2 regions of the Mesorhizobium sp. Pch-S genome follow, and region 1 is predicted to be linked to the other one. Evidence: predicted binding sites of a transcription regulator. Region 1 holds the regulator's gene; the other holds the start of a gene.

Region 1 (15,558 bases):
CTCGGCGCGCCGGCCGGTCAAGAAATATGCTGCCTTCGCAGCCCTTTGCTCCATATCCGCCTATCTCGCGATCTCCGGGGTGGTGGTGGCGGCGGAGCGCAGTTTCATCATGCTGTCGGTGATGTTGATCGCTGTTCTGTTCGACCGAGCGGCGCTGTCGATGCGCAACCTGGCGATCTCGGCGATGATCGTGATCCTCACCGCACCGCATGAAGTGGTCGGTCCGTCTTTCCAGATGTCATTTGCCGCGACTGCTGCCCTGATCGGCGCCTACGCGGCTTGGGCGCAGCGGCGTGAAGTCATGCCTGCTCCCGCGCCGCAGGCGCGCTCGTTCGCCGGTTTCCTCGCGCACAAGTCGCTGATAGCGGTTGCTGGCATGGCTGCGACCTCGATCATCGCCGGGCTTGCCACGGCACTGTTCGCGGTCTGGCATTTCCAGCGGGTCTCGCCCTTGAGTCTGTTCGCGAACCTTGCCGTGATGCCAGTGGTTTCGTTTGTCATGCTGGCTGCCGTTCTCAGTGCGATTGCCATGCCGTTTGGCGCCGATGGCCCGTTTCTCTATGCGATGGGCAAGGGACTGACGGTGATGATGGCGATCGCGGACTGGATTTCGGTACGCTCGCCTGTCGATGGTGTTGGTCTCGTTTCGACGCAATCGGTGCTCTTCGTTGCCGTAGCGCTCGCCATCGGTGCGATGGCGACGACATGGCTGCGCTTGCTGGCGGTGCCCTTTGTGCTGGCCGGCCTGGTTGTCATGGGCAATGTCGAAACGCCCGATGTGTTGATCTCGGAGGACGCGCGTCTCGTTGCCTTGCCAATCACCGGTGACGAGCTTGCTGTCAGCCGGGCGCGACCCAATCCATTCACGCTCGACAACTGGCGCCGGGCGCTCAACGTAGAAACGACGATCCTGCCGGAAGATGTTTCGAATGACGCTGAACTGACTGTCGAAAATGCACTCGACATGCCGCCTGGCATGCCATTCCTGTGCGCTCGACGGATGTGTTTCGCCCGCCACATGTCGGGTGCGGTCGTCGTAACGGCGGCTAGTGCCGACATCGCCAAATCGGCCTGCGGGGTCGCGTCGCTCATTGTCATCGACGATGCAACTGCACCTGACCCCTGCAACGATCCGGCAGTGTTGGTTGTCACCAAGCAGGATCTCGCCCGCGTCGGCAGTGCAGCCGTACGCTTCGATTCTTCGGCTGATAAGCCGGCTAACATCCTGTTCGCGCTCGATATCAAAGACCGGCCCTGGCATGCCCAGCGAGGATTTACGCGCGAGGCGAGAGGATTGCCGCCTCGCCCTGAAAAAGCGTTCAAATCCAAGCCAAGACCGACAAACTCGAACCGCTCCGCCTATTCCGACAAACCGGTCTTCAGAAAGCTGTAGTCGGCTAAATTTCCTGGCTGCCTGCGCTCAATAACGGCGGATCAATCCAACCAGTTTACCCTGCACCTTGACCCGGTCCGGTCCAAAAATCCGTGTCTCATAGGCAGGATTGGCTGCCTCCAACGCGATCGAGGCACCCTTGCGGCGGAAACGCTTGAGTGTAGCCTCTTCCTCGTCGACCAGTGCGACGACGATTTCGCCCGGATTGGCCGAATTGGCGTTGCGGATGATGACCGTATCACCGTCGAAAATGCCAGCTTCGATCATGGAATCGCCTTTGACCTCCAGAGCATAGTGCTCGCCCCCCGAAATCATGTCCGGCGGTACGGAAATCGAATGGGTACGGTGCTGGATCGCGTCGATCGGTACACCGGCAGCAATGCGTCCCATGACGGGGATTGAAACGGAAACCGCGACGTCGTCGTCGTTGCTGGGCGCCTGCAGACGTTGCGGTTCCTTGGGCACGGGACGCCCCAGGCTGCCCTGGATGACTGCCGGCGAAAACTTCTTGGCCGCGTTGAGGCCGGGAGCAATCGAATCCGGCAACCGTAGCACTTCCAGCGCGCGAGCCCGGTTCGGCAATCGGCGGATGAAGCCACGCTCCTCGAGAGCAGTAATCAGCCGGTGGATTCCGGATTTGGAGGCCAGGTCCAGCGCCTCCTTCATTTCGTCGAAAGAAGGGGGGATTCCACTTTCCTTCAGCCGTTCATGGATGAAGAGCAAGAGCTCGTGTTGCTTGCGTGTCAGCATCGCCACCCTCCGTGGAACGGAACCGGAATCAGAAAAACAAACCCGGAACAAACACTATCTGTTCCATTTGTGTTCCGCAACCATTTAAAGTTTAATGAATTTGTTGACGCTTTGTTCAGCGTGGCGAGAAGGCTGGCGGTTCTCTGTTGCGAGATCCCACGTCGCCGGCCGCCAAAAGATACTGTCTCATCCTTGCTCGGCAAATAGATTTTCAGCCATGTAATCCACGAACACCCGCACTTTGGGCGAGAGGTGGCGATTTGTCGGCCACAATATTCGGAACGTACCCGTTTCGCTGAGATGATCCGTCAGCAGTGATACCAGCGTGCCTTCGACCAGTTCCGCAGACACGGCGAACGGCGGCAGGCAGGTGATACCGAAGGAGCGCTCGGCGAGGTAGATCAGTGGCTCCAGCGTGCTGGCAACGGAGGTCACGGGAAGATCGAGTTTCAGGTCGCGACCGCTGCGCACGAGGGGCCAGGGCTCGAGCCGCCCCGAATTCGCGTAACGATGATGGAGACAGCGGTGATTGAGCAGGTCCTCCGGCACTTCGGGCGTACCGTATTTGGCGAGATATTTCGGTGCCGCCACGATTTTGTGCCGAAAAGTGCCGAGTTTGCGGCTCATCAGGCGCGTGTCCCGTATGTCTCCCGTGCGGATCACCGCATCAAAGCCCTCTTCGATGACGTCGACCAGCCGGTCCGTAAAATCAAGGTCGAGATTGATATCCGGATATTGTTCCATGAAGGCCGATATGGTCGGCATCAACAGCATGCCTGCAAGCGGCAGAGAGACGCGAAGCTGTCCTCGGGGGCTCGCCTGCGATCTCGAAAGCTGGATCTGCGCTTGTTCGTATTCCGATTGAATGCGCCGGCAGGTTTCGAGGAAGAAACTTCCTTCTTCGGTCAGAGCCATGCTCCGCGTCGAGCGGTGAAAGAGGCGGGCGCCCATTTCGTCTTCGAGCCGGGCGATCGCCTTGCCTACGGCCGAGGCTGTGAGGCCGAGCCGTTGTGCTGCGCCGACAAAGCTCCCGGCTTCCGCTACCTGCACGAAGATGCCGAGTGTTCCAAGTTTGTCCAATTGCGGAATTTTCTTCGTTAGTAATGAGATCACACGAATATTTATCTGCCTGTTTGTCCTGAATATCCAGAGGTCGCCGCGGCAAGAAGGCCGCGATCGTCAGATGGAGACACTTATGAACGAACTCACCGCAGGTTTTTCAGCATCCCCTCAGCCGACGACCTTCGTCGTCAACGTCATCCATGCCCATCCGGGGAAACAGGAAGAGGCTTTCGCCATTATCCAGGACGTCGTGCATTACGTGGCCGAGCGCAAGGAAGGCTTTCTCTGGAGCACACTCGCCAGGAGCACCGATGGTGAAACCGTCGTCAATGTGGAAGCGATCCAGGGCGCCGGCAATGTCGATGAATTTTTCTCCGATCCTGTGTTCGTGGAGAAATTCCGGAAACTCGACACCGTATCGAAAAGCGAATTCCACACCTACACGGTCGATGATCTTGTCTTGCCGAAGCGCTCAGTGGAGTGATCGTCAGGTGAACTGCTCGAGGTAGCGCGTCCAGTCTTATCACTGCCGCTGACAGGATATCGGGAGCCAGCCGCGGTCAGGAGTCTGCATGGTTAGTGCTTCAGTCCGAACAGAGTCTGTTGTCGGCTCCCGGTATTGTTTCAGAGACCGCTGCCTCGGGTCTGGTTCGCACAAAGTTGCCGCAACAAGACCTTAATTCATTGGGAACGGGCTAAAGCGATCCGCATTCTCCTTTCGAGCAATCGTGCTTGAAAGGAGAGAACGATGAGAACGCTTCTTCCCATGTATGCCGTTTGCGCAATGCTCGCAGGCGTTGGCGCCACCTACGCACAGGATACCGTGTTGGTTCCCGAAACGCGGACCGTGGTGGTCCCCGAAGCACGGCCCAATGCGATCGTGATCCAACCGGAGCAGAAGACCGTCATTCGCGAATATGTCCACAAGAATCCGGTGGCTTCGATCAATGTGCTGGGCTTGGAGCTCAATCTGGGCTCGAGGGTGCCCGAGACAGTAACGCTCTATGAGGTTCCCGATACACGCTATCGCTACACTGTCATCGACAACAGGACAGTTCTCGTGGATCCGGAAACCCACGAAATCGTCGAAGTCCTGAATTGATGCGATGTTCGAACCCTGGCTGACGGAAGTCAGCCAGGGTTTTCGCTATTGGTACCTCACTGCCGGAACGCCGGGATCAGCGCAGCATCAACACGCTGCAGGCCGAGCCGGCCTCAGCTGCTGCCGCATATGGCGCCCGAATGATCAAGCCATTGGCCTCCGAGAGAGTTCGGAGCATCGAGGAATCCTGCACGCCAAACGGGGTGGCCGTTAACGTATCGCCGTCCTGCTCAATCCGGGCACGGATGTAATCCTGACGGCGGTCATTGGCCCCCATGTTGGTCGCGAGTCGCGCTTCGCGAATGTTCTGGCTGAAAGGTCTTCCACCAAGCCGCGCAAGCAAGGGTTTCAGGAAAAGTTGCGAACAGACGAGACTCGCCACGGGATTCCCCGGCAGCCCGATACAGCGGATTGCCCCCATGCGGCCGAACATCAGCGGTTTTCCGGGCCGCATGGCGAGTTTCCAGAAATCCAATGTCATGCCTTCACCGGTCAGGACCTGATGGACGAGATCATGGTCTCCGACGGAAGCGCCGCCCAGGGTGACGATCACGTTGGCGCCAGCCTCGACTGCCTGCCGTACGGCAGCAGCGATTGCGTCCCTGTTGTCGGGGGCGATGCCAAGATCCAGCGCATGCGCGCCGACAGACTGGGCGGCGGCTGCCACGCCAAAGGCATTGGACGAGATGATCTGATCCGGCCCTGGCGTACTGCCGGGTGGAAGCAATTCGTCGCCGGTGGCGATGATCGCGACCAGTGGGCGGCGCACCACGGCAAGGGCGGGATGGTTGGCGGACGCGGCGAGCGACAGCGCGGCGGCATCGAGAACCCGGCCCTTGCTGAGCAAGACGTCGCCGGCATTGAAATCCAGGCCTTTGCGACGGACATTGCGCCCTTCGGACGACGGCTCCTGAACCTCGATGGTACCATCGCCGAGATCGCGTACGTTTTCCTGGATCACGATGGTGTCGGCTCCCGCGGGCAGAGGTGCGCCGGTAAAGACGCGCACCGTCTCGCCGATGCCGACTGTGCCCTGGAACGCCCGACCTGCGGGCGCGCTGCCGATCACTTTCAATCGGACCGGCGTTGCCGCAACGTCCGCGGCTTTCGTCGCATAGCCATCCATGGCGGAAGCATCGAAAGGTGGCTGCGTGCGCAGCGCCGCCAAAGGTGCCGCCAGCACGCGATCAAAGGCGTCCGCCAACGCGACGGTCTCCGCACCGAGCGGTTCGGCATCGCTCAGCAGTCTCTGCAACGCTTCTTCGACCGGTACCAGCGACATCAGGCACCCGCCTTGTAGTCGCCGGACTTTCCGCCGGTTTTCTCTACCAGCCTTATGCCGGAAATGGTCATGGCGCGGTCTATTGCCTTAGCCATGTCATAGATGGTGAGACAGGCGACTGAGGCGGCTGTCAGCGCTTCCATCTCGACGCCGGTCTTCCCGGTGACGCGGGCAAGTGCCGTAACCTTCAATCCTGGCAAGGCATGGTCCGGCTCAATATCGACCGAAACCTTGGTCAACAGCAGGGGATGGCAGAGCGGGATCAGTTCATGCGCCTTTTTGGCGGCCATGATGCCGGCGATGCGGGCGGTTCCCAGCACATCGCCTTTCTTGGCGTTTCCGTCCAGGATCATGGCCAGCGTCGCAGCCTGCATCGAAACGAAACCTTCGGCCACCGCGGTGCGCACCGTTTCGCCCTTGTCGCCGACATCGACCATGTGCGCCTCGCCCTGCGCACCAAGATGGGTGAGGGCGTTCCCGGACATCTTCAGACGGCCTCGGCTTTGGCGTCGAGGCCGAGCAACTCGCGCGTTGCCGCCGTCACGTCAGCCTGCCGCATCAGGCTTTCGCCGACGAGGAAGGTGCCGATACCGCTTTTTTCCATTCGGAGGCAATCGTCATGGGTGAAGATGCCGCTTTCGCTGACCAGCAATCGATCGGCCGGCACCATCGCCGCCAGCCGCTCCGAGGTTTCGAGACTGGTCTCGAACGTGCGCAGGTTGCGATTGTTGATGCCGAGCAGGCGTGACCTGAGTTTCAAGGCGCGCTCCGTCTCTTCCTCGTCGTGCACTTCGACCAGCGCGTCCATGCCGAGCAAAAAAGCGGTATCTTCAAGCTCTGCAGCCAATTGATCATCGACACTTGCCATGATGATGAGGATCGCATCGGCGCCCCAGGCGCGCGCTTCGTAAACCTGGTAAGGATCGAACAGGAAGTCCTTTCGCAGTGCCGGAAGAGCGACAGCCTCGCGGGCCGAGGTCAGGAACTCAGGCGCACCCTGGAATGAAGGTGAATCGGTCAGCACCGACAGACAGGCAGCTCCGCCTGCCTGATAGGCTCTCGCCAGAACGGGCGGGTCGAAGTCGGCGCGGATCAAACCTTTGGACGGACTTGCCTTCTTGATCTCCGCGATGAGCGCAAAGGCGCCGGCAGCTCGCCTGGCTTCGAGTGCGGCCAGGAAACCGCGCGGACGGTCGGCGTCGGCAGCGCGCGCCTTGATCTCGACGAGTGGCAGGCGCGCCTTGGCGGCGGCAATCTCTTCGCGCTTGTAGGCTTCGATCTTTCGCAGGATATCGGCCATTGTCGTCGGTCCTGACCTATTCGTTGGAAACCTTGACCAGCGTTTCCAGCACTGCCCTGGCTTTGCCGGTGTCGATGGCTGTGGCGGCCTGTTTCACCCCGTCTTCCAGAGTTGCCGCCCGGCCGGCCACCACCAGGCCTGCACCGGCGTTCATCAACACGGTATCACGATATGCACCCGGTGCGCCGGAAAGCAGTCTGCGCAGCGCCTCGGCATTGTAGCTGGCATCGCCACCGCGCAGGTCCTGCTTGGTGTGGCGTTTCAACCCGACCATCTCCGGCGTCAGCTTGAAGGTACGGATCGCACCGCCAACCAGCTCAGCCACGTCGGTCTCGCCGGTCGTGGTGATTTCGTCATAGCCGTCGCCATGCGCCACCCACGCGTGATCGGCACCAAGTGCCTTCAAGGCCTCCGCCACGGGAACGATCCATTCCGGGGCGAACACGCCGACCATCTGGCGGCCTACGCCCGCCGGATTGGAGAGGGGGCCAAGCAGGTTGAAGATGGTGCGGGTGCCGAGCTCGCCACGCACCGGGCCGACATGTTTCATGGCCGGATGATGCGAGGGGGCGAACATGAAGCCGACGCCTGCCCTGGCAATGCAATCGCCGATCGCTTCGGGCGTGAGGTCGATCTTGATGCCGAGGCCGGTCAACACGTCGGCCGAACCAGTCTGCGAGGACAGGCCACGATTGCCGTGTTTGGCCACAGGTACGCCGGCACCTGCTATGACGAAAGCGGATGCCGTCGAAATGTTGAGCGAATGCGAGCCGTCCCCGCCGGTGCCGACGATGTCGACTGCTCCGGCTGGGGCCTCCACGCGCAGCATCTTGTCGCGCATGGTGGCCACCGCGCCGGAAATTTCGCTCACGGCCTCGCCACGCACACGCAGCGCCATCAGGAAGCCGCCGATCTGGCCGGGCGTCGCATCGCCCGACATGATGATGTCAAAGGCCTCGCGCGCCTCCTCGAAGGACAGCGTCTTGCCCGCTGCAACCTTGGCGATATGAGGCTTCAGCGCACTCATTGGATCTGCTGAGCCTGCTCGATCGCCACCTGGTCGACCTTGACGCTGAACTGCGACTGCAACTGTGCGACCATCTCCTCCAGCAGGTCGTCGGACATGCCGGATGCGAAGGACTTCTTGACGTCGTCGGGAACCGCCGACGCGTCGGCGGCAGCCGGTTCGAACACTTCCGCCACCTTGAACAGGATCTTGGCCGTACCTGTCGGGGCAGCGACGATGCCGGAGCCACCTTCGGCGACGGCGAAGGCAGCGGTGGTGCCTTCCTTGCCGAAGTCGGCGTCGTCGGCTTCACGCTTCAAACCGCGCTTCGTCTGCTTTTCGAGCTTGAGTTCGCCGGCGACGGTATCGAGGGTGGTCCCAGCCTTGACGCGCTTTTCCAGTTCGTCCGCCTTGGCCGCAAGCCGCTTTTCAGCTTCGGCCTCGGTCCAGTCGGCGATTACCTTCTGGCGCACTTCGTCCAGCGTGCGATCACGCGCCGGCGTGACGCCGTTCAACTCGTAAAAGACATAGCCGTTGTCGGCGGTGGTCAGACCTTCATTCTCGATGCCCTGTTCGGCGTCGAATATGGCGCGGATCAAAGACACGGATTCCGGAAGGCCGGTCACCACCGTACCGTCCGGCCGCTGGCCAGTCCGGTCGATGGCCTCGATCGGGACGACCTTCAGCTTCAGCTTGTCGGCGGCTTCCTGCATGGTCGAGCCGCCAGCACGTGCATCCTCATAGGAATCGTGTGTATCGAGCAGGATGCGGCTCGCTTCGTTGACGGCCAGTTCCTTGCGGATCTGATCGGAGACTTCGGCCACCGACTTCACCACTTCCGGCTTGATTTCGGTGACGCGAAGCAAGACCGGGCCAAAGGCACCCTTGACGACCGGGCTTACCTCATTGGCCTTGAGTGCAAAGGCGGCCTCCGCCACGGCTTTGTCGGCGATCTTGTCCTTGGCCAACGTTCCAATCAGCGTGTCGGCAGGCGTCTTGCCTTCGGCTGTCACCAGCTTGTCGAAGGTCGCGCCGCTGCGCAGCGAATCGAATGCTGCGGTTGCCGCTTCGGGTGACTTGAAGACGAGCTGCTCGATCGTGCGCGTCTCCGGCGTCGTGTAGCGGGCCTTGTTCTTCTCGTAGTCGTCCTTGATCTGCTGCTCGGTCACCGCGGAGAGGTCCATGATGTCCTCCGGCTCGAGGCGGACATAGGAGAACTTCCGGTATTCGGGGGCAGCATATTTCTTCTTGTTGGCCTCGAAATAGGTGCTGAGATCGCTGTCGGACGGCGCCGGGATCGGCTCGACCAGCGACTTCGGCAGGACCAGATAGTCGATGGTGCGGTCTTCGCCGCGATAAAGCGCAACAGCCTTCAGGAACGTGTCCGGCGCCTGCATGCCGTCGGACACTGCTTCGACGATCTGCTGGCGGGTCGCCACCTGCACGCGGTTCTTCAGATAGTCTTCCGGCCGCATGCCGATCTGGCGCAGCACGTAATCGAACAGGCGGCGGTCGAACTGGCCATTGCCGCCCTTGAAGGCTGGGTCGTCGCGGGTGAGTTCGGCAACGCGATCCTCGGAGAGGCCAAGGCCAAGCTTGCGGGCCTGCTCATCCAGCACCGCGCCTGAAACAAGTTGCACGAGCACGCGGTTGTCGACGCCGAGCGCCTTGGCCTGTTCCCGCGTCAGGCGCTGGCCGAACTGCTGCGACATGACATTGAGCTCGCGATCGTAGGCGAGGCGATATTCCGTGACGGAAACGGACGTGCCGCCCGTCGTCAGCACGCTGTGGTGCCCGGCAATGGTGCCCATCATACGGCTGGAGATGCCCCAAACAGCGAAGCTGACCACCAAGAGGGAGAGCAGGGCTTTCGCGACCCAGGTTCCCGCCGCGCTTCGCAATGTAGAGAGCATGATGATGTCCGTATTTGAAGTAAGCCAAGCGCAATAGCGTCCTTCAGGCCTACTGTCGATTGCTTTGTGGCCGGTTTTTGGTAGGGAAGGCGCGAACAGAACGATCGGAGAACCGCAGAATGACGCCAGGTATACGTCCCCTTGTGGCAGGCAACTGGAAGATGAACGGGACCGGCGCTTCGCTCGGTGAACTGCGTTCGATCAGCCAGGGCTTCATGAGTGGCCTGGACACGGAGACCGATGCACTTGTCTGCGTTCCGGCAACGCTGCTTTCGCGTGCCGCCGAGGCGGTTGCGGGCACTCCGGTCAAGATTGGCGGCGAAGATTGCCACAGCAGGGAAAACGGTGCGCATACCGGTGATATCTCGGCGGAGATGCTGAAGGACGCCGGTGCCAGCCATGTCATCGTCGGACATTCCGAGCGTCGCACCGACCATGGCGAGGATGATGCGACCGTCCATGCCAAGGCAGAAGCCGCCTGGCGCGCCGGTCTTGTCGCGATCATCTGCATTGGCGAGACCCGCGAGCAGCGCGAGCAAGGTGCCACACTCGATATCCTGTCCCGTCAGGTTGCCGGTTCGGTGCCCGCGAGTGCGACGGCTGTGAATGCTGTCCTGGCCTACGAGCCTGTCTGGGCCATCGGTACCGGCTTGACGCCGACCGCAGGTGATGTCGCCGAAGCACACGCCCATATCCGCGCGAAACTTGCCGAGAAGCTCGGGGCAGTCGAAGCCGCAAAGATTCGCATTCTTTACGGGGGGTCCGTCAAACCTTCCAATGCAGTTGAATTGCTGGGGGTTGCCAATGTCGACGGGGCGCTGGTCGGCGGCGCCAGCCTGAAGGCGGCCGACTTTCTCGGCATCGCCGAAGCTTATCGGAGCCTCTAGGAACCCGGTCGGCGGTTGCAAAGGCAACCCCGATCCCCATATTCGGGTGCCGGGCTTGGAAATGCCACGAAAGCATTGTATGAGCCGCCACCTGTTCACCGGTCGCCGCTGGTGTCCGAGCCAGTTTTGCCAAGGTAGACAATGCAAACCGTCCTGATCGTCATCCATCTCATGATCGTGCTCGCGCTTGTCGGCGTGGTGCTCCTGCAACGCTCGGAAGGTGGCGGTCTCGGCATCGGTGGTGGCTCGGGTTTCATGACCGCGCGTGGTGCAGCCAACGCGCTGACGCGGGCAACCGCGATCCTGGCGGCGGCATTCTTTGCCACCTCTCTCATCCTTTCGATTTTCGCCCGCTATGGCGGCAAGCCGACCGACTTCCTGGATCGTGCTCCGATCACGCAGCAGACGGGTGGCAAGGGCGTCCTCGACCAGCTTCCGGGCAACACGACGCCGGCTGCACCGGCCGGCAGCACTGCTCCGACCCCGCCGTCGGGCGATGCTGCCAAGCCGCAGTCGACGCAGCCTGCTGCACCTGCCAACGGTGCTGCTACTCCTGCGGCCAACGGCGCGACGGCTCCCGCGACACAGCAGCCTGCTCAGCCGCAGGTTCCAAACCAGTAAGAATTGGACGGAAGGCTTTCCGTCATGAACGCCTGCCAGGCCGACCGGTCCGGCGGGCGTTTTCGTTTTTGGCGATGACTTGTCCTCAAGGCGTAAGCCTTTCGAGGGGCTATCCAGAGGTCAAGGGTCCTACTAGGCTCCGTGCGGTTCGTCCCGGAGGAGCCTGGCAGTGCCAAGCAGTATCAAAGAGATGATGGCGTCCGCGAATGCGGCGGTGCCGAAGATTACGGCGGATGAGGCTCGAAAACTTGTTGCCAGTGAGGGTGCCCTGGTTGTCGACGTGCGCGACGCGCCGGAAGTCCTGTCCAGCGGCAAGATCAAAGGTGCAATCAACATCTCGCGCGGCATGCTCAAGTTCCGCGCCGACCCGGAGACGCCCTATCGCAATGCGGAGCTTCGCAAGGACCGGCCGCTCATTCTCTATTGTGCTTCGGGTGGGCGCTCGGCGCTGAGCGGCAAGGTGCTCAAGGACATGGGCTACCAGAAAATCTATAACCTCGGCGGTTTCAAGGATTGGGCCGAAGGCGGTGGCGATGTTGAACCAGATGCTTAGCTGGAGGCCGCGGCGCTCGCCGAACGCCTGAAATCTTCTGCCTCTTGTCGGAACGATGGCACATCGCGCGTCCTTGGTGAAACCCACCGGGAGGTTAGAATGGGACAATTTCTCGACACATCCTTTGACGCGCAGATACGCAAAAGCGTGACCAAAGGCGGCTGGACCTATGTCATCTGGCCGCATTCGGCTGAGTTTTTTGGGACGCGGGGGTTGGTGAAGGTTCGTGCAACCGTCGATGGCGTCGCGTTTCAGAGTTCGTTCATGGCGCTCGGGGATGGCAATCACAAACTGCCGCTGAGGGCCGAGCTTCTCAAGGCGATCGGCAAGCGTGCCGGCGATTGGGTCGCGATCACGCTGAGCGAACGCCTGAATTGAGCCGGTTAGCATTTTCCCGGGATCGAGCGGAAACGTGGTGTCCCGATTGGGCACAGTCGCTGAGGAAGTAACTGTCGGCACGGCACAGTAACACTATTACCTGTTGTTCCTGGAACACAGTTGGCGCAAATGCGATGCCATCACGAAGATTCGATCTTGCACCGTGGACAAAGCGGCTTGAGCGGTCGCCACCTGTTCGATTATAGCGAAATTGCGGCAATTGCGGTGCCTTGAGGGCGCCGCCTGTTGCCGTGGGCAACACGATTCTTCTGGACGGAACTTCGCCATGCGGCTTCGCAGTTTCATTCTCGCCGGCCTTTGTGCCGCGCTCACCATCGGTGCGCCTGCCTATGCGGCGGCACCTGCCAACCCGAAGGCAACCAAGGCCGACAGCGCCAAGACCAAAAGCGCGGCCGTCGAGCTGAAGCAGCTCAAGAAGAAAAAGAAACCGACCGACGCCGATCTCGCTCGTATCGAGGATCTGGAAAAGCAGGTCCTGGTAGAGCGTGCTCTCGCCAAGGAAAAGGCGCTCGAGGCTCGCAAAATGGCGATGCGCGAGGCTGCCAAGGTCAAGGCTGAAGCTGCCCGCCAGGAATTCCTGACCAAGAAGGGCCAGAAGCCGGTCATCCAGTCGGCTGAGCCGGTGGAGGACGCCAAGCAGGCAAAGAAACTGGTCAAGCTCGAACTCGCCAAGCCAATCGAACCGATGCCGGCGGTGGTAGAGGAGCCGCTGACGGCGGAAGCTGAGGACGTTGTTGCCAATGGCAACAATGGCGAGCTGCGCAGTGAGCCGCGTGCCGGCGAAGCCCGCCCGCGCAACAACAACGGTCTGTTTGCCGGGCTGTTCGGCGGCAATGCCGGTTCGTCCTCGATGTCCATGCTGCCGCAGACGCGGGCGCTGGACGCTGTCATGGACAAGAAGTCGGCCAAGAAGCCGTTCAAGGTGAAGGCGGAATATGAGCCGCAAGAGGTAACTTTCACCGGTTATGAGCCCGGCACCATTGTCATCAACACCGCTGAACGCCGTCTCTATCTGGTTGAATCCTGGTCCACGGCCCGTCGTTATGCGATCGCGGTGGGCAAGGAAGGCCTGCAGTACAAGGGCGACACCACAGTTGGCGACAAGCAGGAATGGCCGCGCTGGATCCCGACGAAGGACATGCAGGAACGTGAGCCGAAGAAGTACGGCCAGTACAAGGACGGTATGCCCGGCGGCGGCATGAACCCGCTCGGCGCGCGCGCCATCTACCTCTATGACGGCAAGAAGGACACGCATCTGCGCATCCACGGCACCATCGCTCCGCAGACGATCGGCACCAGTTCCTCCAACGGCTGCTTCCGCATGATCAATGATCACGTCATCGAGCTCTACAACCGCGTCAAAATGGGCACCAAGGTCGTCGTCCTGTAGCGCGGTACGAACAAATGGCGGAAGGGCCGGCTCCAGCCGGCCCTTTTGTTTTGGCTGCAACCCGGCCAAGCGAGTAGTTCCGGGAAAAACCACGCGCGGCGGTTTTTCCACTGGCGGAATCGATCAGGCCGCGCTAAGCGATGGTTCCCATGGCGCGATATGTATTCATCACCGGCGGCGTGGTTTCTTCCCTTGGAAAAGGCATAGCCGCAGCGGCTCTCGGAGCCCTGTTGCAAGCGCGCGGTTACCGCGCGCGCATCAAAAAACTCGACCCCTATCTCAATGTCGATCCTGGCACGATGTCGCCTTACCAGCACGGTGAGGTGTTTGTGACGGACGATGGCGCCGAGACCGATCTCGATCTCGGCCATTACGAACGCTTCACCGGTCGTTCAGCAAACCAGAACGACAACATCACCACCGGCCGCATCTACAAGAACATCATCGAGCGCGAACGCCGCGGCGACTATCTCGGTGCAACCGTGCAGGTCATTCCGCACGTCACCGACGAGATCAAGAACTTCGTCCTCGACGGCAACGAGGACTATGACTTCGTGCTGTGCGAAATCGGCGGCACGGTGGGCGACATTGAAGCGATGCCGTTCCTGGAAGCCATCCGGCAGCTCGGCAACGACCTGCCGCGCAACAATGCCGTCTACGTACACCTGACGCTGATGCCCTACATTCCGGCAGCTGGTGAATTGAAGACCAAACCGACGCAGCACTCGGTCAAGGAACTGCGTTCCATCGGCATTGCGCCCGATATCCTCCTGGTGCGTGCCGACCGGTCGATCCCGAAGGAAGAGCGCCGCAAGCTGTCGTTGTTCTGCAACGTGCGCGAGTCGGCCGTCATCCAGGCGCTTGACGTCGGACACATCTACGACGTGCCCATGGCCTATCACAACGAAGGACTGGACACGGAAGTGCTCGCTGCCTTTGGTATCGAGCCGGCGCCGAAGCCGCGCATGGAGCCATGGCAGGGCGTGGCGGAACGCATCCACAATCCGGAGGGCGAGGTTACCATCGCCATCGTCGGCAAATATACCGGCCTCAAGGATGCCTATAAGTCGCTGATCGAGGCATTGTCGCATGGTGGTCTGGCCAACCGCGTCAAGGTCAAGCTCGACTGGATCGAAAGCGAGGTCTTCGAGAAGGAAGACCCGGCACCGTTCCTGGAAAAAGTGCACGGCATCCTGGTGCCTGGCGGCTTCGGGGAACGCGGCTCGGAAGGCAAGATCCTGGCAGCCAAATTCGCCCGCGAGCGCAAGGTGCCGTATTTCGGCATCTGCTTCGGCATGCAGATGGCCTGTATCGAGGCGGCTCGTTCGCTGGCAGGCATCGAAAACGCCTCGTCGACGGAATTCGGCGCGACCAAGGAGCCGGTCGTCGGCCTGATGACGGAGTGGTTGAAGGGCAACATGCTGGAGAAGCGGCAGGCCGCCGGCGATCTCGGCGGCACCATGCGCCTCGGCGCCTACGATGCACGGCTGGAAGCCGGTTCCAAGATCGCTGCGATCTATGGCGATACCGACATTTCCGAACGTCATCGCCATCGCTATGAGGTCAACATCGACTACAAGCAGCGACTGGAAGACTGCGGGCTGGTCTTTGCCGGCATGTCTCCCGATGGCGTGCTGCCGGAGACGGTCGAATATCCCGACCATCCCTGGTTCATCGGCGTGCAGTACCATCCGGAGCTGAAGAGCCGTCCGCTGGATCCGCACCCACTGTTCGCCTCTTTCATCGAGGCGGCCGTCGAACAGAGCCGGATGGTTTAACAAGGGCAGGGCGGTGCGGACCTATATTGCGCTGCTCTATTCCATTGTGCTGACACCGCAGCGTCGCGTCGTGATGGCCGATCTCAAGGCGATGGCCGAGGGGCTGGGATTCACCAACACGC
Region 2 (15,558 bases), 1.6 Mb from region 1:
ATAGCACATGTGCACGCGCTTGCCGCCCGCGGTGTAGGCAGCAACAACCTCCAGCCCGCGCTGGGAATCTCCGACTTCGCCGACGGCCGCTGCCGCCGGATATTCATCCAGCAGGGCGCGGAACCGCTCGAGGAAGGCCAGGTTTTCCGGCCGGCTCTTGTCGTAGATGTGGTCCTGGTAGTTGTAGGGATTCACCGACGGCGCGGTCTGGTCGTTGCGCTCCTCCGGCGGCAGCGCCGGATTGTTCTCCAGCCCTTCGCTGTGGAAATAGAAATTGATCGTGTCGAGACGGAAACCGTCGACACCACGCTCCAGCCAGAAACGGGTGATGTCGAGCAACGCGTCCTGAACCTCGCGGTTGTGGAAGTTCAGGTCCGGCTGCTCGGCAAGGAAGTTGTGCATGTAATATTGCTGGCGACGGGTATCCCACTGCCAGGCTGAACCACCGAAGATCGACAGCCAGTTGTTGGGTGGCGTGCCATCCGGCCTGGCGTCGGCCCAGACATACCAGTCCGCTTTCGGATTGTTACGGCTGGACCGGCTTTCGACAAACCAGGGGTGGCTGTCGGCGGTGTGCGACAGCACTTCGTCGATCATCACCTTGAGGCCGAGACCGTGCGCCTCGGCCACCAGCGCATCGAAATCCGCAAGCGAGCCGAACATCGGATCGACGTCGCAATAATCGCTGACGTCGTAGCCGAAATCTTTCATCGGCGATTTGAAGAAGGGCGATATCCAGATGGCATCCACCCCCAGTGAGGCGATGTAGCCGAGCCGGGCGGTGATGCCCTTGAGGTCGCCGATGCCGTCGCCGTTCGTGTCCTGGTAGGAGCGCGGATAGATCTGGTAGATCACCGCCCCGCGCCACCAGTCGCGATCGACCGCCGGCATGGCCGCCTCGGCCTTGCGCTGCACCGCTTGCTTCACCATCAACCTCCTTTGACCGAACCTGCCAGCAGGCCACGTACGAAATAGCGCTGCAGTGAGAAGAACACGATCAGCGGCAGAATGATCGTGATGAAGGCGGAGGTCGTCAGGATGTCCCAATCGCCGCCACGCGAACCCAGCAGCGCGTTGAGCTTGCCCGTCAGCACCAGTTCGTTCGAGCCGGTTCCCAGGAAGACCATCGCCACCAGAAGATCGTTCCATACCCACAGAAACTGGAAGATGGCGAAGGAAGCCAGCACCGGGAAGGACAGCGGCAGAACGATCTTCATGAAGATCTCGAAATCGCTGGCGCCGTCGATACGGGCGGATTCCATGATCTCGCGCGGCAGGCCGGCGATGTAGCTCCTGAGCAGATAGATGGCAAAAGGCAGGCCGAAGCCGGTATGCGCCAGCCAGATACCGAGATAGGTCTTGGAGGGAACGCCGAACAGGTTGCCGACGCCGTTGTACATTTCAAGCAGCGGGATCAGCGCCATCTGCAGCGGCACGACCAGCAGGCCGATGATGACCGCAATCAGCAGCGCGCGTCCCGGAAACCGCATCCAGGCCAGGGCATAGGCGGCGAAGGCGGCAATCATGATCGGGATGATCGTTGCGGGAATGGTCACCGTCAGCGAGTTCAGGAAGGAACGGCCGACGCCCTCGGAGGTCAACACGTTGCCGTAATTCTCGGTCGTGAACCTTGGCGGGACAGTCGACGAGAAATAGACGCGCTGACCGCGCGATCCCTCGAATTTCTTCGTGGAAGACTGCATATAGCTGCCGTCGGCATTGATTTGCAGCGTTTCGCCCTCGCCGAGGTCGGCCGTTGTTCCAACCTGGAACTTGGTCGGCTCCTGGGCGCGGGCACCGAAGGCCGAAACCTGGCTCGTGCTCGGATTTTCAAAGACATTGCCTTCGATGACGAACTTGCCGTCCTTCTCGACCTGCTTGTCAGGCCCGGCCAGACGCACCTGCTGGACCTGCGTCGAGGCAAAGAAGGAAGCCCACCAGCCCGATCCGACGATCTGATCCTTGTCACGCAGGGACGTGACGAGGATGCCGAGTGTCGGGATCGTCCAGACCACCACGAAAAGCAGCGCCGCGATATGGACCGCCCATTTGCCGAGGGAAGACCTGCCTGCCGATTTGCCGCTTGCCTGCGCCATCTCACAAGCCCTCCCGGTTTGCCTGACGGATGTTCCAGATCATGATCGGCAGGACGGCGATCATGATGATGACCGCAATGGTCGCGCCCTTGCCGAAATCACCACCGCCCCGGAACATCCAGTCGAACATCAGATTGGCGAGTACCTGGCTGTTCCATTGCCCGTTGGTCATGGTCAGCACGATGTCGAAGACCTTGAGCACCAGGATGGTGATGGTCGTCCACACCACGATGATCGTGCCCCAGATCTGCGGGATCATGATCTTCCAGAAAATCTGGAAGGGGTTGGCGCCATCGATGACGGCCGCCTCGATGGTCTCCTCGGGAATGCCGCGCAACGCCGAGGACAGGATGACCATCGCGAAACCGGTCTGGATCCAGATCAGGATGACCATCAGGAAGAAGTTGTTCCAGAACGGCATGGATATCCATACCTGCGGGTCACCGCCGAGCCACTGCACGACGGCATTGAGCGCGCCGATCTGCACCTGCCCCTCGCCGCGATATTCGTAGATGAACTTCCAGATGACGCTCGCACCGACAAACGAGATGGCAAGCGGCAGGAAGATCAGCGACTTGGCGATGGTACCCCACCAGATCTTGTCGGTGAGCACGGCAATGACGAGGCCGAGGAACGTGCAGGCGGCAGGCACGACCAGCAGCCACAACAGGTTGTTGAAGATCGAGTTGCGGAACTGCCCGTCGCCCAATGCCCATTGATAGTTCGCGAGCCCGACGAAGCCGTGGCCCGACTTGTCCTGGAACGAGGTGATGACGGTGCTGATGACCGGATAGATGAGATAGACGACCAGAAGGATCAGCGCCGGCCCGATGAACAGCCAGGGCCGGATCAATCCCTGCCGGCGCAGATTGTCGATCGCCGCCTGGCCGCTGACACCCCTCGAGGGAAAGATGAGATCGACAAATTTGTTGGCGCCCCAGAAATAGGCGACACAGCCGCCGACGCCGATCAGAATGACGAGAATGGCTGAAAAGATCTGAGCCGCCATGGGTTCCTCCCCTTGCTGCGGATCTAGAGCAATTCCAGCAAAAGTGCGCAGCGGTTTTGCGTCCGGAATTGCGTAGAAACAAAAGTTAGAGAGTCTCCGCGTTTCCGCGAAAGGCGGAAACGCTCTATCACTGCGCAAGACCATGCAGCGCCGACACGCTACCGGACCGTTGCGGGTTCCCCTTCCCGACCTCGTCTCCTCAGGCCGATCCGGGGCCTATGTGCCCGGACCGGCATGCCTTGGGAGGCCGCACTCATTGTTGCTGCATGAGGGCGGCGGATGCCGCCCTCCTTGTCCGAAAAGTCTGCAACTTTCCGGGATCACGCTCAGGATTTCCTACTTGATGCCGTCCCAGCTCTTCTGGATATCGGCCGCAACGGCATCGGGCGCCTTGCCACCGACCATGTCGATCATGCCGGTCCAGAAAGCGCCGGCGCCGATCTTGCCGGGCATGAGGTCCGACCCGTCGAAACCGAAGGTCGACGCATTGAGCAGCACCTCGCCTTCACGCCGCAGGATATCGTTGGCATAGGCTTCGGGCTTCGTCGTCTTCAGGGCCGACAGGAAGCCGGACTGCGCCATCCAGATCTCGTGCGACAGCGGCATCTTCAGGAAGTCTATGAAGGCGCGCGCCGCCTTGGAGTCCTTCGTGACCATCGCGAAAGTTCCTGCGCCCAGCACCGGCTTGCCGAGATCCGCATGCGACGCCATCGGCGGCAGGTAGAAGAAGTCGGCATCCTCGCCGAGTTTCTTGCCTTCCGGGAAGAAGGACGGGATGAACGACGCCATGCGGTGCATGTAGCATTTCGGCGGTACGCTGAAGAGGCCCTTGGGTGAATCGCGGAAGTCGGTCGCCGCAACCGCGGCGGTACCACCGTCGACCATTTTCGGGTTCTGCACGATGTCGTTGAAGACCTTCAGCGCGTTCACCACCTGCGGATCGGTGAACGGAACCTCGTTCTTGGTCCATTTGACGTAGACGTCGGGTTTGACCGTGCGCAACATGATGTCTTCGACCCAGTCGGTCGCCGGCCAACCGGTGGCGCCGCCAGAGCCGAGGCCGATGCACCATGGCACACCGCCGTCGGCAATGATCTTTTCGGAGAGGGCCATCATGTCCTCCCAGGTCTCGGGGACCTTGTAGCCACTTTCCTCGAAATTCTCCGGCACGTACCAGACCATCGATTTCAGGTCCTGCTTCCAGGGATAGGCGAAGAACTTCGCGTTGCCGTCCTTGTCCTTGTAGGTACCGAGATCGACCCAGCTTTGGCCGGCGCCGTAATTGTCCTTCACATAGGCGGCAGTGGCATCATCCAGCGGCGTCAGCATGCCCTTCGAAGCGAGATCCTGGATCAGGCCCGGCTGCGGAAGAATGGCGATGTTCGGCGGGCTGCCGGCCTGCGTGTCGATGACGATCTGCTGTTCGTAGTTTTCCGAGGAGGAGTAGTTGATGGTCGCCCCGGTCGCCTCGCGGAAGTAATCCAGGACGGATTGGAACTGCGTCTCGTCCGGTCCGCGCCATGGGCCAAAGACGGTCAGCGTCTCGCCCTTGAGATCGACTTTCTTCAGGTCCTCGTAATTGGCCCAGTTGAATTTGGAATCCTCGCCGGGCTTGAACTTCAGCTCGGCGGCCTGTGCAGGCACGGCCAGGGCCAGCGCAGCAAACGCCGTGCCCAGCAACAAAAGCTTCTTCATCTGCAATCCTCCCTCTGGATCGGATACCGACGGAACCTCCATTCCGCCGCCGACGTCGCCCGACTGTGCCCGAGCCCGGAAATGTCTGCAACCTTCCGAAACCGGCATTCAAAGCGCTTTGGCTTCACGTATTTCGCCACCAAAACCAAAAAGAGTCAAGGGCGACCACAATTAATCGATTTAAATGACTGAAACATGCCGTGAAAATCGCAATGCAGCATAGTTTTTCGGCATTGCAGCAGCAAATTCGCTTCAAAGCCGCATCACTTGGACCTAATGTAATCCTCTTTGCAAACTTGGCTGACAAGGCCGAGAAGGCTCTCCAAGCGCTTTGGGAGGCGCAATTGAACCTCAAGCAGCTGTCGCAGATGCTGGAGCTCTCGCAGACCACGGTAAGCCGCGCGCTGAACGGCTATCCTGAGGTCAACGAGGAGACACGCCGACGGGTCGTCGACGCTGCCAAGCGCCACGGCTATCGTCCCAATCCTTCCGCGCGCCGGCTGGCTACCGGCAAGACCGGCATGATCGGCTATGTGTTACCAACGGGCTCGGCCGTCGATATCGATCCGCATTTCGTCGAGTTCCTGTCCGGACTGGGCGACTATGCCCGCGCGCATGAACTTGATCTCGTGCTGTCGCCCGCCGATGCCGAGGAGCAGGAAACCACCTATCGGCGCATCGTTGCCAACAAGCAGGTGGATGCCGTCTATGTTTCCTCACCGCGCCCGCAGGACAGCCGCGTCGCCCTGCTCGACACGCTTGGCCTGCCCTTTCTGGTGCATGGACGCAGCGACGGCTTCGATTTCGACTACCCTTTTCTCGACATCGACAATGAGGGTGCATTCCATGAGGCGACACGCCTCATGATCCAGCTCGGCCATCGGCGCATCGCGCTCATCAATGGCGATGACAGGGAAACCTTTGCCATCCATCGCGCGCGAGGCGTGCGGCGCGCCCTGGCCGGCAGCGGGCTTGCCTTGCCGGACGACCAGATTTCTTCGACCGTCATGACAGAGGAGAACGGCTACCGCGCGGCAAGGCGCGTGCTGGAAGGCAGCAACGCACCAACAGCGATCCTCTGCTCCAGCCTCATCATGGCGCTCGGCATCGTGCGGGCCGTTCGAGAACTCGGCCTGACCATACCGGGCGACCTGTCGCTGATTGCGCATGACGACGTCTTCTCCTGGCTGAAGCCGGAGAACTTCTCGGTGCCGTTGTCGACCACCCGCTCCTCGATCCGCGCCGCCGGCGCCAGGGTAGCGGAGCGGCTGATCGCGCGACTGTCGGGCCTGGAGGATGGTGCTCGTGGCGAGGTGTGGCCCGTCGACCTCGTTGTCAGGGGATCGATCGCCGGTGCCCCTGCCGGCAGTTGACCCGAGGTCTAGCGGCCAGGAGCCGGCCAGATGTCTGCCGGCAGCGACGCGGCACGCACACTGGCGGCAAACGCCTGTGCACCGTTTGCCACTTGTTGTGATGCTGCTGCCTGTTTGCGGCTGATGACGAGGCCGTTGGCGACAGCATTCCGCTGCCGAAGCAGCCTCCTGAACCAGGGCGTACGAGCGCCGCGAGCCGATGAAAAGCGTGCCGGCTTGCCGGAGTGCGCGATATGTTCGGCGACCACGTCCGCCCAGCCTTCGACCAGCCTCGCCCCCGGCTCCAGCACCAGCAACCAGTCGCCCTTGGCCACGGCAATACCCGCGCCGATGCCGCCGGTCGTCAGATGGCGGCAGCCTGCGTGCTCGGCCACCTTGGCGGTCTGATCGGTCGAACCCAGGTCGCAGACGATCACTTCGCGCACCATGCCTTCGACAACGCCGCCGACCAGCGACGCCAGGGTGCGCGCCAAGCCCTCTTCATTGTTTCGCGTTTCGATCAGGACGCTGAGCATTCCTGCGCAATAGCCGAAAGCAGCGACTGGCACCAGCCGTCTTCGTCAATTCAAGTTCTTGCTTTGTTCTAAAAACAGAGATAGGAATAATTTCATGAGGACAGCGATTCGACGCCCCGCAGAGAGCCCCTGGGAAAGAGCCAAGATGGAACAGGTTGTGCGTGCCGACATTGCCGCTTTCGGCGCAGGAAGGGCCGAGATGGCGAACGCCATCCTGGACCAGAGCGGAATGCGCGTGCGGCCCGAGCGCAATCGTGGCCGCTCGGCCGGCATCAACCCGTCGGGTCGTTTCGAACCGGTCAGCCGCCATGTCTTCGACGACGGATGGGAATCGCTGGAAGAACTGCCGCCGTTCAAGACCGAGGTGCAGGTGGAGAAACCGCGTACCATCATCACGCGCAATGAATCGCCGGATATCTCCTTCGACCGCTCGATCAATCCCTACCGCGGCTGCGAACATGGCTGTGTCTACTGCTTTGCGCGGCCGACACATGCCTTCATGGGTCTGTCGGCCGGGCTCGACTTCGAAGCCAAGCTGTTTGCCAAGCCCGACGCTGCACGTCTGCTCGACAAGGAACTGTCGAAAGAAGGTTACCAGCCACGCACCATCGCCATCGGCACCAATACCGACCCTTACCAGCCGATCGAACGGCAGTACCGGATCATGCGCGAAGTCCTCGAAGTGCTGGAAGCGCGTGGCCATCCTGTCGGAATCGTCACCAAGTCGGCGCTGGTGACGCGTGATATCGACATCCTGTCGCGCATGGCCGAGCGCGGCCTGGCCAAGGTCGCGCTGTCGGTGACGACCATGGACCGCATGCTCGCCCGCACGATGGAACCACGCGCCTCGACACCAACCAAACGTCTGGAGGCGATCCGGCAGCTGTCGGATGCCGGCATCCCAGCCTCCGTGATGGTGGCGCCGATCGTTCCCGGCCTCACGGATCCCGAGATCGAGCGCATTCTCGATTCCGCCCATGCGGCCGGTGCACGGGAAGCGGGATACGTGGTGCTGCGGCTGCCTCTGGAAGTCAGCCCGATCTTCAAGGACTGGCTGCTGCGTCACTATCCCGACCGCTACCGGCACGTGATGTCGCTGATCCGGTCGATGCGCGACGGCAAGGACTACGATTCGGAATGGGGCAAGCGCATGAAAGGCGCCGGCCCCTATGCCTGGCAGATCGGCCGGCGCTTCGAGATCGCCGCCAAGCGGCTCGGTCTCAATCTCGAGCGGCGGCAGTTGAGGACGGACCAGTTCGTTCCGGCCGCACGCCCGTTCGAACAGCTGACGCTGCTGTGAACCGGAGCGTTTCCGTTTTTCACGGAACGCGGAAACGCTCCAACTTTTTGTTCTTGCGCAATTCCGGACGGAATACCGTTACGCACTTTTCCTGGAATTGCTCTGTTCCCGCAGGCTCGTCCTGCCAACTCAGCCGCTGCCGTAGGCACCCGAGCAAACCATCCCGTCCGGCCCTGTCCCCCGGCCGTCAGACGGTGCCCTCCGCCAGCTACCCCGGCTGGCCTGAGGGCTTGCGGAGAATCGGGACGGGTGCGAGTCTTCGCCGTATTATGGCTCGCATGCGTCCTGATTCTCCGCTCTTGTTCGAAATCATCGAAAAGCCGGACTTCTCGATCGAGAAGAAGGCTATTGCGCAAGGCCTGTGGCCGGTTGCCGGCATGGACGAGGCGGGGCGTGGGCCACTCGCAGGTCCGGTTGTCGCCGCCGCGGTCGTGCTCAATCCCGACGACATTCCCGAAGGACTGGACGATTCCAAACGGCTGACTTTGCCGCAGCGCGAGGCGTTGTTCGAGCTGATCCTGGCCAAGGCGCAAGCAATCGGCATGGCTTCGATCTGTGCCGAAGGCATCGACGGCTCCAACATCCTGCGCGCGAGCCTGGAAGCGATGCGGCGGGCCCTGGAAGGGCTTTCGATACGACCGAAACTGGCGCTGGCCGACGGCCGCGACATTCCTCCGGGCCTGCCCTGCGAAGGCCGGGCCCTGGTCAAGGGTGACCAGCGCTCGCAGTCAATCGCGGCCGCCTCGATCGTCGCCAAGGTGATGCGCGACCGCATGATGACCGGATGCGGTCGTCGCCATGAGCATTATGGCTTCGAGGTGCATATGGGCTACGCCACGGCGCGCCATCGGTCCGCCATTGCGACCCATGGCGCGCTGCACCGCCTGCACCGGGTTTCCTTCGCACCGTTTCGTCTTGAAGCGGCGACAGTCGAGGACTGAACAGCCTTCTCCCCTTGTGGGAGAAGGTGGCCGAGCCCTCGGCTGCGAAGCCGCTGAGGACGAGGTCGGATGAGGGGTGCTGGACAGAGCGCCACCTTATCGAGCACCCGCCAAAATCCATGCTAAGAGATTGATTTTTCTTAGTTATAGTTTCTTCCAACACCCCTCATCCGTCTCGGCTTCGCCGAGCCACCTTCTCCCACAAGGGGAGAAGGCAAGATCTGCCACAGAAAAAAGCCGCCGGGTTTCCCCAGCGGCTTTCAAAGATCAATCGAACTCGACGGCTCAGTTGAGCTTGGACTTCACGTCCTGAAGCGAGGTCTTGAAAAGATCGGCAGCGGCCTTGGCGTCGACCTTGCCGGCGAGAACGGTGCGGGCAGCCTCGACCGCCAGATCGACGGCGCTGGCGCGAACCTCGGCGATCGCCTCGCGCTCGGCCTGGCCGATCTTCTGTTCGGCAACCGCGGTGCGGCGCGAGACATAGTCCTCGGTCTTCTTGTGCGCTTCCTCGGCAAAAGCCTTGGCTTCGCGCTTGGCGGCCTCGACGATGTCGGCGGCTTCCTTTTCGGCCTCCTTGCGCTTCTTCTGGTATTCAGCCAGCAGCGACTGCGCTTCTTCACGCAGCTTGCGGGCTTCGTCCAGCTCAGAGCGGATCTTGTCGGCGCGGGAATCCAGCGACTTCGCCAGCGTACCCGGGACCTTGAGATAGATCATGGCACCGAGCAGGATGAACAGCGAAATCGTTGCCCAGACTGTCGCGAGAGATGTGGCGTCCATGACGGGTCTCCTCAGCGAGCGGCTTTGACAGCTGCGGCCACTTCGGCCTTGTCGGACTTGCCGACCAGACTGTCGAGAATGGCGGAGGCGGTCGTCTCGGCAATCGAGCCGACATCCTTCATCGCGCTTGTCTTGATCGCGGTGATGCGTTCTTCGGCTTCGGCCAGCTTCTTCTCGAGGCCGGCTTCGACGCTCTTGCGAGCCGTCTCAGCTTCCGCCTTGGCTTCGTCGCGGGACTTCTGGCCGATGGTGTTGGCATTGGCCTTGGCCTCGGCCAGCTCCTGCTCGTAAGCAGCAACCGCGGCATCCGCTTCGCCTTTCAGCTTGGCTGCCTGGTCGAGATCCTGAGCGATGCGGTTGGAGCGTACTTCAAGGATGCCGCCAAGACGCGGCATCACGACCTTCTTCAGGAAGATGTAGAACAGGCCGAAGGTTATCACCAGCCAGAACAGCTGCGAGGAGAAGGTGGCAGGATTGAAAGGCGGGAAGGTATTTCCGCCATGGCCGCCTTCGGCTGGCACCTGGGTGCCGGCTTGCGTCTCGCCATGCGCGGCATGATCGCCGGCAGCGGCAGGCGCGGCCTCTTCAGCATAGGCTGGTGTCACGAACATCTCGTGGTTCCTGTCATTCTGGCTCAGAAGTCAGGCCGGCCGCGGTAAACGGCCGGCTGGCCTGATAATCAGGCCGGCAGCAGCGTGCCGCCGGCCGGCATCAGGTTTGTATCAGCCGAACAGCGCCAGCAGAGCGATGAGCAGCGAGAAGATGCCCAGAGCTTCCGTCACGGCGAAGCCGAAAATCAGGCGGCCGAACTGGCCGTCAGCAGCCGACGGGTTGCGCAGAGCGCCAGCCAGGTAGCTGCCGAAGATGTTGCCGAGGCCGATGCCTGCGCCGCCCATGCCCAGGCAAGCGATACCAGCACCGATGTACTTTGCGGCTTCAGCGTCCATTTCAATTAACTCCTTGATGAATCTGGATTGCTTGGATTGGCCGGCGGACTACGCCGGGTATTCGCTTAGTGTCCGCCCGGATGGACGGCGTCGTTGAGATACATGCAGGTCAGCACCGCGAAGACATAGGCCTGCAGGAAAGCGACCAGGATTTCGAGCGCGGTGATGGCGACCGTCATGATCAGCGGCAGCACCGCACCGGCAATGCCGACAGCGCCCATGGAAGTCAGCGTCACCACAAAGCCTGCGAAGACCTTGAGGGTGATGTGACCGGCCAGCATGTTGGCGAAAAGACGAACCGACAAGCTGATCGGGCGCGAGAGGAACGAGATCACCTCGATCGCAACCACCAGCGGCAGCAGCACACCCGGCACGCCGCTCGGCACGAACAGCTTCAGGAAGCCGAAGCCGTGCTTGTAGAAACCGTAGAGGATCACCGTGCAGATCACCAGGGCGGCGAGCGCGAAGGTGACGATGATATGGGTGGTGACGGTGAAGAAATAGGGGAACAGGCCGAGCAGGTTCGCAGTCAGCACGAACATGAACAGCGAGAACACCAGCGGGAAGAACTTCATGCCGTGCGAGCCGGCGGAATCGCGCAGCATCGAGGCGACGAATTCGTAGGACATTTCCGACACCGACTGCAGGCGGGTCGGGATCAGCGCACGTCCCGAGGTGGTCAGGAGAAGGAAACCCGACGCCAGCACCACGGTGACGACCATGAACAGCGCGGAATTGGTGAAGGAAACATCATAGCCGCCGATATTGAGCGGAACGATGTTGTTGATGTGGAACTGATGGATCGGATCGACCTTGTCAGCTGCTGCCACTTTCTAACCCTCTCGAAAGCCATTTCAGGCTTTTTGCGTTCATTCCGGCTTCGGTGCGAGGCCGTACTTCAGTTCTTTGGTCCGTCCGGGCCCTTACCGCCCTTTCCGAACTCGGCGACAGACCCCGCAGAGCGCAGCACATTCAATATGCCGGCTCCGAAGCCGAGCAGCAAGCCGACGATCAACCCCCAGGGCGATGAACCCGCCAGACGATCGACCATCCAGCCAAGCCCGGTGCCGACCGCTATGCCGGCAATGAACTCGCTCGACAGCTTGAAAGCCTGACCATACCCTGAGGTACGGCCGGCATTCGCCGCTTCTTCCCCCTGGCTCCTGTCCGGATGCCTCGTCGCCAGACCGGCTTCAAGGGCGCGCCGGCGGCGCTCAAGATCGTCGTCGTGAAAGCCCGGCTTGCCGTCGCCGCCTGTCCGTCCGGTTCCGTCTGGCTTGTCGGCCATCGTAACCTCCCTACCCGGCCAAAACGTCGCCGTTCGCCCGCTTTCAAGTCGCGGGCAACATAGTTAGAGGCCTTCCGCCCGTCAAGCCGAGGGGGAAGCTTTGTCGGCAAGTATTTTATGGAATGAAATCATGCACTTAAATAAGTGCGACATCGTGCCCGACATGAAGTGGACAGGCAGGGGAGAGAATCTGCCCTCTTGGCCGGGCCGAATGCGGCGCCGTCAGGGTCAGCTCCAGCCGCCGCCATAGGTGCGGTAGAAGATGTGCAGGCCGATCCTGGTCATCTTCTTCATCGCCCGTGCCCAGCCGGGGCTTACATAGGCGGCATAATAATGCGTGGAGGAGCCGACTTCCGGCAGGAAGATCTTGCCGGCGGTGACGGCCATGCCGATTTCCTGTGCGACCTTGTAGTTCTGCGGCTCGGTGATGCGCTTGCGGCGGCCATCGCAGGCGAAGGAGAACTGGCAGCGGTTCAGCCAGTCGTCATTCTGGTAAACGACGCCGCAGATCGACTTGGGATAGGCCGGATTGCGGACACGGTTGAGGATGACCTGGGCGACGGCAGCCTGGCCGCGTAGCGATTCGCTGCGCGCTTCGAAATAGATGCCGTTGGCGAGGCACTTCTGCTCGGGCTGGGAGAAGACCGAAGCCGGCAACGGCGTTTGCATCCAGGCGTGGTCACCCTTGCCGAGCGGCGGGATGAAACGCCCGCCAGCCGGCTTTTCATCCTGCAGCAGCGCCTCGAAGGGCGATGCCTTGGCATAGTCCGGCTCGGCCGGGCCATAGGCGGTGGCGAGGATGTCGGCGTTGTTGTTGTTGACGAGGCTGGCCAGCATCGTCGGTACGCCGTCGTCCTTCTTCTTCTCTTCACGCAGGTGAAAGGCAGAGGCGATCTGGACTTCCTTGCCCTTGATGTCGGGCTTGGCGAAGGCAAGCTTCAAACCGCTGTCGAGGCTCGGGCGCAGCAGCGACGAGGTGCGCTGGAAGATCGACCCGGCGGAGAAGTTCTTCGGCGGCGCCACCGGCGCGATCTTGACGATGCGGCTCTTCTTGTCGGCGCGCTGGACACGGGCTTCGTCGGAAACCTCTCCGGTCTTGGCGACCTTGCCGCTGAAGGCGACGGTGCCGACACCGGGCAATTGAACACCCGAGCCTGCGAGCGATCCGGTGACGGCATCCTTGTCGACGAAGGGCAGCTCGGCTGCATGGATGGAGCCGGCGGCGGCCTTCTGCACATAGGCGTTCCAGCGGGCATTGGACGATTCGAGGCCGGAGATCAGACTGGTCATGTCCTGATAGGCGACGGCAGTGGGAAAACCGATCCAGATGCCAAGGCCGACGGCGAGTGGAGGCAGGAAGGAGCGTTTGCGGTCACCGGCGGCGGCAAGAAGCCGCTTTGCGATTCGTCGATGCACGGAACTCTCCAGGACGCTGATCAAAAGCCACTGGAAAACAAAATGAAGCATTAACCTTGATGGTCGGTTAACGATCGGCCGACCATCCGTCCGAAACCGGGACTCCTGCCCCGCATGGTCGCGTCAAGCCTGCGGTTCGGGCTTCAGCAGGATCGGCCAGGCAATCAGCGCACATGCCGCCGCGGCCATCCAGATGCCTGCCCATGACGTTGCCGCCAGGAGATGAGGGATCGACAGCGGCACGAGGAAGAAGCCGACGAAGACCAGCGTGTTGGCGAGGCCGAGCGCGCTTCCGGCGCGGCTGGCGCCGGCCAGCGTGGCGATCTCGGCATAAGCGACGCCATGCCAGGACGAGACGCTGATGCCGGCAAGGACCAGCGTGGCGACGAGCGCTGCGGCGAATGCCGCACTGCCGGGAGCGGCGAGTGCAACGAGCAGAGTGAGGACAGCGAAGGCGATCCCACTCAACAGCGCACAGAAGCGCAGATAGGCGCGGCGGTTGCGATGACGGTCGGTCCAGCGCCCGCTCCACACGCGCATCACCATCGCGCCGATCTGCACGGCGGCAAGGGCGGCGCTGGTGACCAGCGTGCCGATGCCGGCAAAGTCGTGCAGAAAGACCGTCGTGAAGGTCAGCACCGCCACCTGCGGAAAGCAGAGAACGCCGACGGCCACGGCCAGACGCCAGATGGCGACACTGCGCAATGGAGCGGTAGCGGGCTTTGCGAGCGGTATTCCGGGCTTCACCGCCCGGTGCGATTGTGGCTCATGCAGCCAGAGCCAGGTGAAAAAGGTGCAGGCCGCAGCCGCTGCGGCCAGGAGGGAGTAGACCGCTGCGAAGCCAAAGGCTTCGGCCAGCGACGGCAGCAACAAGGCGCCGAGACCGCCGCCGAGCGGGATGGCGGTCTGCCGGATGCTCATGGCGAATCCACGCTCGCCTTCACTGAACCATGCCATGATCGCGCGGCCACTGGAGCCGTTGACGCTGCCGCCGAGCAGGCCGACGACCAGCAGATTGGCGGCCAGGAAAGAAACGGTCGGAGCATAGGCCTGCGACGGCACCAGCAAGGCGAGCATCAACACGAGCCAGACCACCAGGGAGCCGAGGCCGGCCAGCAGCACGCGGCGATCACCCCAGCGATCCGTGAGCAACCCCCAGGGCAGCTCACTGAGGGCGACACCGAGACCAAGACAGCCCAGCACCAGGCCAAGGTCGGAATTGGAGAGATGATAGTCGCTCCGCATCGCAACAGCCGTGCTGGGCAGGCCGGCGAAGATCATTGAAAAGCAGGCGTTGGCAGCGACGCCCACGCCCAGCACCTTCCAGCGATGGCCGGCAGCAAACTGGGGGCCGGCGGTAAAGCTATCGGCTACGGCACAGGCGGCTGCCTGCGGCGGGAGGTGATCCATCGACATTTCCGGCATCCTTGTTTCGGCATGCCGCCGGGCGGCGGCCTTGACGAAACCTGACTACACCCATAGTTTCGTCCGAAAAATCAGGAAGTTTTTGACAAATAATCCTGATAAACAGGACAATCTGCATGAGCCGCACCACTTTCGACCTCGACGCCTTGCGCAGTTTCGTTACGGGCATGGAACTCGGCAGCTTCGCCAAAGCCTCGGAACGTCTCGGCCGGTCGACCTCGGCGGTGAGCGCTCAATTGAAGAAGCTCGAGGATCAGGCGGGCACCGCGATCTTCCGCAAGGCCGGGCGCGGGCTGATGCTGACGGAAGCGGGTGAGGTCATGCTCGGCTACGCGCGGCGGCTGATCGATCTCAACGACGAGGCGGCATCCGCCGTGCGCGACGTCGAGCTGGAAGGCTGGGTGCGGCTCGGCCTGCAGGAGGACTTTGGCGAGATGGTGCTGCCACAGGTGCTTGGCCGCTTCGCCCGCGCGCATCCCAAGGTGAAGATCGAGGCCAGGATCACCCGCAGCCAGGAACTGGCCGAGCGCGTCATGGCCGGCAACCTCGATCTGGCATTGGCATGGGACAATGGCGCGGCCCCACCCAACAGCGATCCGGTCGCCGATGTGCAGTTGCGCTGGATCGGACCAGCCAATGTCGACATCGCGGATTGGCATGTCTCGCCGCTGCCACTGGTGTCGCTGGAAGCGCCGTGCCTGCTGCGCACGATCGCTACCGAAAGGCTCGACCGCGCCGACCGGCCATGGCGGCTGGCTTTTTCCAGCCCGAGCCTT

Evidence for each region. Region 1 encodes LexA, which represses DNA repair genes until DNA is damaged. Its sites were predicted from a motif close to TGTTCNNNNTGTGTTCNG; they were not measured.
Region 2: C1M53_RS03130 (PA0069 family radical SAM protein) is a predicted target of LexA. The motif match lies at 6,742-6,759, and genes of this name have one in related genera.

The regions. Positions count from the first base shown of each region.
Region 1 is NZ_CP029562.1:5,712,253-5,727,810, forward strand. It holds gene C1M53_RS26975 (ComEC/Rec2 family competence protein) at 1-1,393, shown strand, start outside; gene lexA (transcriptional repressor LexA) at 1,421-2,143, opposite strand; gene C1M53_RS26985 (LysR family transcriptional regulator) at 2,330-3,223, opposite strand; gene C1M53_RS26990 (antibiotic biosynthesis monooxygenase) at 3,339-3,689, shown strand; gene C1M53_RS26995 (DUF1236 domain-containing protein) at 3,954-4,307, shown strand; gene glp (gephyrin-like molybdotransferase Glp) at 4,384-5,589, opposite strand; gene moaC (cyclic pyranopterin monophosphate synthase MoaC) at 5,589-6,074, opposite strand; gene trpC (indole-3-glycerol phosphate synthase TrpC) at 6,077-6,889, opposite strand; gene trpD (anthranilate phosphoribosyltransferase) at 6,906-7,916, opposite strand; gene C1M53_RS27020 (SurA N-terminal domain-containing protein) at 7,913-9,808, opposite strand; gene tpiA (triose-phosphate isomerase) at 9,928-10,695, shown strand; gene secG (preprotein translocase subunit SecG) at 10,837-11,316, shown strand; gene C1M53_RS27035 (rhodanese-like domain-containing protein) at 11,486-11,869, shown strand; gene C1M53_RS27040 (DUF1905 domain-containing protein) at 11,969-12,247, shown strand; gene C1M53_RS27045 (L,D-transpeptidase) at 12,534-13,658, shown strand; gene C1M53_RS27050 (CTP synthase) at 13,799-15,436, shown strand; gene C1M53_RS27055 (DUF1697 domain-containing protein) at 15,450-15,558, shown strand, end outside.
Region 2 is NZ_CP029562.1:660,536-676,093, forward strand. It holds gene C1M53_RS03100 (alpha-glucosidase) at 1-930, opposite strand, end outside; gene C1M53_RS03105 (carbohydrate ABC transporter permease) at 930-2,096, opposite strand; gene C1M53_RS03110 (sugar ABC transporter permease) at 2,098-3,105, opposite strand; gene C1M53_RS03115 (ABC transporter substrate-binding protein) at 3,442-4,800, opposite strand; gene C1M53_RS03120 (substrate-binding domain-containing protein) at 5,145-6,173, shown strand; gene C1M53_RS03125 (glycosyltransferase) at 6,182-6,721, opposite strand; gene C1M53_RS03130 (PA0069 family radical SAM protein) at 6,834-7,988, shown strand; gene C1M53_RS03135 (ribonuclease HII) at 8,258-8,929, shown strand; gene C1M53_RS03140 (F0F1 ATP synthase subunit B) at 9,215-9,706, opposite strand; gene C1M53_RS03145 (F0F1 ATP synthase subunit B) at 9,718-10,317, opposite strand; gene C1M53_RS03150 (F0F1 ATP synthase subunit C) at 10,429-10,653, opposite strand; gene C1M53_RS03155 (F0F1 ATP synthase subunit A) at 10,719-11,483, opposite strand; gene C1M53_RS03160 (AtpZ/AtpI family protein) at 11,552-11,941, opposite strand; gene C1M53_RS03165 (cell wall hydrolase) at 12,170-13,357, opposite strand; gene C1M53_RS03170 (MFS transporter) at 13,481-14,767, opposite strand; gene C1M53_RS03175 (LysR substrate-binding domain-containing protein) at 14,899-15,558, shown strand, end outside.